DNA from 3 places in the Vreelandella sp. L-15 genome. Region 2 is predicted to be linked to each of the others. Evidence: predicted binding sites of a transcription regulator. Region 2 holds the regulator's gene; each other region holds the start of a gene.
What was found. The regulator FliA, encoded in region 2, starts transcription of late flagellar genes. The targets are predictions, from matches to a motif close to CTAAAGTTNNNNNNNNNNCNGCCGATA.

Region 1 (2,268 bases), on a different contig from region 2:
TATCCGTCAGCATGGAGAACTGGCCTTCGATACCTCCACCCAGCACACTGCGTAAACGAGACTCCACCGTGCGTACCGCACTGTCGCCCAGCAGCTCCCCAGCAGCGCCCGTTTCAGCATTAAAGCTGGTGAGTTCGCCAATGGTGCCTTTTAGATCGTTGTAGGCATCGACAAAGCCGGTTATCGCTTCGCGTACTGCACGAGTATCTTGCTCTACTGCCACGGTGCTATTTCCCTCTTCCTGAAGGTTCAGTGTTACTCCTTGAATGGCTCCCTCTACTTGGTTGGTAGGGCTAGTGATGGCCACACCGTTAACATTCAATTTCGCATCTTGGCCTGCTTGCGTAAACTCTGATTTCAACTGCCCGCCAAATTCCTCCCCTAGCGTTATGCCTGAGATAGATGCGTCTTCACCGGTTTGCGTGGAATTAAGCGCTAGCCGGTAATTTTCACCATCAAAGATAATAGAGGCAGAGACACCACTATCTTCTTTCGCGTTAATGGCATCGCGTACTTCTTCAAGCGTGCTGTTGGCAGCAATGTCTACCACAACGTCAGCTTGCTCAGCGCCTGCAAAGTTGAGTGTCAGCTTGGTCGCTTCTGTGGTCAGGGCGGCAGTTGAATCCGGCACGCTTTCGGTTGCCAGGGTGCCCGATGTGGCTAACTGAGTGACGGATACGTTATAGCTACCGGGCTGCGCTTCGCCATTGGCCGTGGCAGTGAATGCTTCACCGCTAACGTTGGTCGAGAGGCTCTCATACAGTGTGCTGTCGTTGAGAGCATCCGCTGCGTCCTGAAAGGCAGAAAGGGCCGTTTTCAGCTGGCCGTAGGCGGAAATTTTGGTTTGCTGGGTTTCCAGTTGTCGCTCGATGGGTTCCAGCTTGCCGCGTTCGGCTTCTTGCAGTTGGTCTAGCAAGCCGTTGAGATCAAGCCCTGAACCGATACCCAGTGATGAAATGGAAGCCATGCGTTACGTCCCTTTTTCGCGTTGTGCGGCCGTCTTACCGATTTTGCGGCAGCCATTATTCAAGTTAGCTAATTAGTGATTTATTCGGCATTGAGACTATTAACTTTAACAAATTTATTAGCCCTGGGCTTACCCATTTATCAGAAACAACAAACCAAAGCTATAAACCTATGTTTATTAAGACTTTCTACCGACACCCACATAGCAAACACCCGCCTCACTCAACGCGCTGGGTGCGTATAAATTACGCCCATCTACCACTAATTTATTGTTTAGCTGGCTTGCTAACCAAGTGAAGTCAACGGTGCGAAATTCTTTCCACTCTGTGCAAATAACCAGTGCATCGGCACCTTTTACTGCCTGTATGCGATCACCTGCGAGCATCAGGTCGTCACGCTCGCCATACAGCCTTCGGCACTCACCCATCGCTTCCGGGTCGAACGCTTGCACCTTCGCCCCTGCTGCCCACAGGGCTTCCATCAGTGCTCGGCTGGGCGCTTCGCGCATATCATCGGTGCCGGGCTTAAATGCTAGCCCCCAAATAGCAATCACTTTCCCCTCTAAGTTACCGAGGCTCTCTTGCAGTTTTATGTAAAGCGTTTGTTTTTGGCGCTGATTAACGGCTTCTACGGCTTTTAATAATTCCGGCGTGTAACCTAATTGCAAAGCAGCTTGCTCAAGGGCGTGCACATCTTTCGGAAAACAGGAGCCGCCATAACCACAACCAGGGTAAATAAAGTGATAGCCAATACGCGGGTCGCTTCCGATTCCCCGGCGTACATCTTCAATATCAACCTTTAAGCGCTCCGCTAAATTCGCCATTTCGTTCATGAAACTAATTTTGGTCGCTAGCATGGCGTTGGCAGCATATTTCGTCAGTTCTGCCGCTCGCACGCTCATAAACATCAGCTTGTCGTGGTTGCGGTTATATGGCGCGTAGCAGGCTTTCATGCGCTCTTTTACCCGCTCGCTCTCGGTGCCTACGATAATGCGGGCGCCGCGGGTGAAGTCGTCAATGGCAGCGCCTTCTTTCATAAACTCAGGGTTGGAGCACACATCGAAAGGGTGTTCAACCTTACGTTGCTGTAGCACGCGGCTGATGGTGTCTCTCACACGCTCGGCGGTGCCTACCGGCACCGTCGATTTATCCACCACCAGCTTATAGCCCTGCATGTGCTGGCCGATACTTTCCGCGACGCTTAATACGTACTGCAGGTCGGCGCTGCCACCTTCGTCTGGCGGGGTGCCCACCGCGATAAACAGCGTGTCGCTTTCGGTGACCGCGTGGGCGGCATCTGTGG
Region 2 (2,268 bases):
CTTCATGAACCCCACCTGCCGCGCCGGGGGTTGCTGGATAATTTGGGCAATGCTTCCGCTCGTTATTTAGATATTGAGCTTCTGCTGCTGGCGCGCTAGCGGCGGGCCAGGGTGCATGTGTCGCTCAAGGGGAGAGTTATGCAGAGTTTGGCGAGTTGGGTAAGTAACGCTAAGCAGATGGCTATTGAGGCGTTGATAAAACCTGCAAAGTTGTTAACAGTAAGAAAAATGGGCTGTTTAGGGCTAGTAGCAGGGTTATGGCTTTTCGCGTTGAATACGCAGGCCGCAACCGGCAGTTGGAGCAGCCAAGTGCCTAGTGTGATGGTAGCAATGAGCGACCGTACCAGCAGCAGCCAGGCGATAACCCCGCCAGCGGGCGTCCCACTGCGTAATGCTGTGCTGTCGCGAATTCAATGGCGCTTTGAATCACCGCCGGGAACGCCTGTGAACGCTTGGCTATGTCATCCTGAACGCTGTGTTGCACTATCAGGCATGCGCGGTAGCACGACCGCTCTATCGGGAATGTTGGCGAGCGCACCGCTGTACTTTCGGTTTACGCTGCAGCCAGGGCAACGCCCTGTGCGAGTACAGGGGTTACAAGTGATCGTGAACTATCAGTAAAGGTTGTTAAGCCGCGAGGCACGAGGATGTATACAGCACAAGGCAGGATCAAACAGAGTGAGCTGTTAACTCAATACATGCCACTGGTGAGACGTCAGGCCTTAACGCTGCAGGTAAGGTTGCCCGCGAGTATTGAGCTGGATGATCTGATCCAGGCGGGTATGGTGGGCTTGTTAGAGGCATTAGGGCGCTTTGATGCTGCCCAAGGAGCAACATTTGCTACCTTTGCAAGCCAGCGCATCCGTGGCGCGATGATGGACGAGCTGCGCACTCGTGACTGGCTGCCCCGCAGCGTACGCCGCTCGGCACGGGCGGTAGATGATGCTGTGCGTCGTTTAGAGCAGCAGCTGGGGCGCCCCCCGGAAGAGGGGGAGATTGCCCGTGAACTGGAGATGCCGCTAAGTGATTACCAGCAACTGCTCAACGATACCAATAGCGGGAAATTATTGCCGTTCGAAGAGCTCATTGCGGATGGCGGCGAGCCTGCGGGGGACGACACTCACCGACAGCCGTTTGAACAATTATTGGATGAACAGCAGCGGCAAACGCTGATCGACGCCATTGAAGCACTGCCCGAGCGCGAGAAGCTGCTAATGGCGCTGTATTACCAAGAAGAGATGAATCTAAAAGAAGTGGGCGCTGTGCTCGGTGTCACCGAATCACGGGTTTCACAGCTTCACAGCCAGGCGGTGAGTCGGCTGCGTGCTCGCCTACATGAGACTAATTAATCCTCTCACTCACTAACCATAACCGGCGAGGAGCCGTTGATGAATCCATCTACGCTGATCGGTATATTTGCCAGCATGCTGTTGTTGGTAAGCGTTTTATTTTTTACCGCAGAGTCTCCCGAGAGCTTTATTAACTTACCGGGGCTTGCCATTGTGGTCACTGGCACGCTGGCGGCCACGTTTATCAGCTATCCGCTGAAAGAAGTGCTGCGTGTGGTGCGTCTGGTTGGTTTAGTTTTCCGCCGTGAAAACACCTATGTGCGAGATGACATCAATGAGTTGGTTTCCATGTCGCGCCTTTGGTTTAAGGGGGATGTTAGAGCGGTTGAGAAAGAACTGGAACATACCCGTAATCCGTTTTTGCGCACCGGTATTCAACTGGTCATTGCGAATACAAAAGAGGATGAAATCTTCGACATGCTGCGCTGGCGTATTGCGCGGCTGAAAGCCCGCGAGCATGCTGAAGCCCAAATTTTCCGCACCATGGCCACCTATGCACCGGCCTTTGGCATGATTGGTACTTTGGTAGGCTTGGTCAACATGCTCGAAGTGATGGATGCGGGTGACCTGGAAGTAATTGGGCCCCGGATGGCAGTGGCGCTGTTGACTACTTTCTATGGCATCCTGTTGGCCAATTTGGTGTTTAAACCGATTGCCGTGAAGCTAGAGCGGCGTACGGAAGAGCGCCTTATCACTATGAACATGGTGCTGGAAGGCATTTCGCTAATTACCAAGCGCCGTCTGCCATCGTTTATTGAAGAGACGCTTAACTCCTTCGTAGCGAATTACCACGACGAAATTCGTGACTCGAACGTTAAGCCTCGGCCCGATATGGGTTCCGCATTAAAAGGGTAGCGCCATGCTCGACCGCGACTCACGGCATGCTTTGGAGCTTCCCGCCGAAGTGGGGGAGAGTGAC
Region 3 (2,268 bases), on a different contig from region 2:
GGGCTATTGCCGCCGTTACCACGCTGGGCTGTTTAGCGGCGTCCATCGTCGGTTACGGCGTGGGCATGGTGTTGTACCAGTCCGTCGGCACGTGGTTTATCGAATTTATGGGGATGGAGCAGAGCTATCAGGCGTTTCAAGGCTTCTTTGACCAGTACGGCTTTGCAGCCATTCTCGCCATTGGCATTTTGCCGATTCCGTTTCAGGTCGCGATGATTACCGCCGGGCTCTCGGGCTACCCCATCGCGCTGTTCGCCCTGGCCGCCCTCATCGCCCGCGGGCTGCGTTACTACGGACTAGCATGGCTGGTACACCGTTTTGGGCACCGAGTGGAAAGCATGTGGAAACGCCATGCGCTGAAGACCAGCCTAGCGCTGGGCAGTGTGGTGCTTCTGCTAGTCCTGGGGATGCAGGCACTGGCGGGGCTGATCGTGTAGAAAACACAATAGCCGCCAACGTTGGCGGCTATTGATGGGCGCGAATCACGTTACTGCACGTAGTAGCCGCTCACTCGCCACGTGCCCTCTTCCAGATGTGGCGTGACGACTTCGACCACGCGCTGGTTATTCGTGAACTGGGTTTTAAAAGCGAACTCTTTGTAGTCGTTGCGCGGCGCCCCAGGCATCGAGGTGTACTGCGACATGCGGATGCGCCGCCGCGACTCGACGCTGCCCAAATCGTTGCGGGCCAGCGTCACCACGCGCTGCAGCATGGTGGGAGAAAGCGGCGTCTTCAACAGCGGCGACGACTTTTCCCAAGCCTGCTCATATTCACCTTGATCAATCGCTTCCAGCCAAGCGAGCGCGGCCGCTTCCGCCGCCTCGGTGGTAGACGCCTGTACATAAGAAGTCATCGCCAGGAGCAACGCAGAGAGAATGAGAGCAAAGGGTTTTAGCATGGCAGCCTCGTATGGCAATCGAATGTGTCGTGCGACTTTAGTAGTTATCGGACCATCACACGATTTCTTTAATCACATTAACCCTAAAGCGCTAGCCAGACTGTGAAAGAGTGCAAACTTGATCGCCGCTTGGCCAAGCCACTCCTACGCCTTCTCAAACTCCAACCGCTCGTTTACTATGCGCCTCCTCATTTATGTCAGCCCTCACCATTAGGCCACTATGTCCGTCAACGCGCTCTACACCGACCTGTCTGGCTACTACGATTTGATGTGCGTCGACATCGACTACCAGGCCCAAAGCCACGCCATTCGTCGCCTGCACCAAATTTTTGGTAATGAAGGCAAACGCCATTTGGACTTAGCCTGCGGCACCGGCCCTCACGTGCGTCATTTTCTGGATGCTGGCTACACCAGCAGCGGGTTGGATATTAACCAACCGATGCTGGATATCGCCGCCCAACGCTGCCCAGAGGCGCACTTCTCACTGCAAGACATGAGCAGCTTTGAGGTCGACGAACCGCTGGATCTCATCACCTGCTTGCTCTACTCCATCCACTACAGCGATGGCCTGGACAAGCTCGGCGACTGCATCGCCAGTGCCCACCGCGCCTTGAACGAGGGCGGCGTGTTCTGCTTCAACGCGGTGGATAAGCAGCGGATCGACAACGCGCTGTTCGTCAAGCACACGGTCCAGCAGGCGGAGGATAGGTTCACTTTCCGCTCCGGGTGGCACTACAGCGGCCAAGGGGAGCGGCAGTCGCTGCGGCTGAGCATCGAAAAGACCACGGCGGAGACAACGAAGGTGTGGTACGACGAGCACCCCATGGTGGCCGTCAGTTTTAGCGAACTCATCGCCCTGCTGGAGCCTACCTTCGAGGTGCACGTGTTTGAGCATGATTACCAGACCATCACGCCCTGGGATAACGTCTCAGGCAATGCGATCTTCGTGTGTGTGAAGCGCGAGGGCCTCGCTTAGCCTTTATCGTTCGGGCGCAGCTGAAGCTGAATGCCCATCAGGAAATTGCGCAGCATCTGATCTTTGCACTCACGGTAGTTCTTATGGCTGGGCTTGCGGAAAAACGCGCTAAGCTCATGTGCGCTAAGCGGCAAGCCCACTTGCTCGAACACTTCTAAAATATCCTCTGCCTTCATGTTCAGCGCGATACGCAGTTTCTGGAACACCATATTGTTGTTCAGCTGCGATTCTGGCGCAGGCTGCGGGCCTTCACGCTTGCCGCGTTTGAAGCTGATGAAACCGTTCAAAAACGACGCCAGCTCTTTGTTCTTCATGGTCACGAAGGCGTCGTCCTCGTCTTTTTTCAGCCACGCCGTCACCTGCTCCTGGGTCACGCTCACGTCCGCCAGGGCGA

Region 1: the regulator FliA is predicted to act here: its motif matches at 1,050-1,076, upstream of fliD (flagellar filament capping protein FliD).
Region 3: the regulator FliA is predicted to act here: its motif matches at 944-970, upstream of AC13CY_RS00285 (DUF4019 domain-containing protein).

What each region holds. Positions count from the first base shown of each region.
Region 1 covers NZ_JBSXNN010000079.1:73,829-76,096, reverse strand. Annotated here, with positions in the region: gene fliD (flagellar filament capping protein FliD) at 1-967, opposite strand, end outside; gene AC13CY_RS11795 (UDP-glucose dehydrogenase family protein) at 1,145-2,268, opposite strand, start outside.
Region 2 covers NZ_JBSXNN010000105.1:101,811-104,078, reverse strand. Annotated here, with positions in the region: gene AC13CY_RS17775 (hypothetical protein) at 1-99, shown strand, start outside; gene AC13CY_RS17770 (flagellar protein FlhE) at 271-621, shown strand; gene AC13CY_RS17765 (RNA polymerase sigma factor FliA) at 648-1,349, shown strand; gene AC13CY_RS17760 (motility protein A) at 1,389-2,204, shown strand; gene AC13CY_RS17755 (OmpA/MotB family protein) at 2,209-2,268, shown strand, end outside.
Region 3 covers NZ_JBSXNN010000008.1:4,974-7,241, reverse strand. Annotated here, with positions in the region: gene AC13CY_RS00290 (YqaA family protein) at 1-437, shown strand, start outside; gene AC13CY_RS00285 (DUF4019 domain-containing protein) at 488-898, opposite strand; gene AC13CY_RS00280 (class I SAM-dependent DNA methyltransferase) at 1,119-1,874, shown strand; gene AC13CY_RS00275 (YehS family protein) at 1,871-2,268, opposite strand, start outside.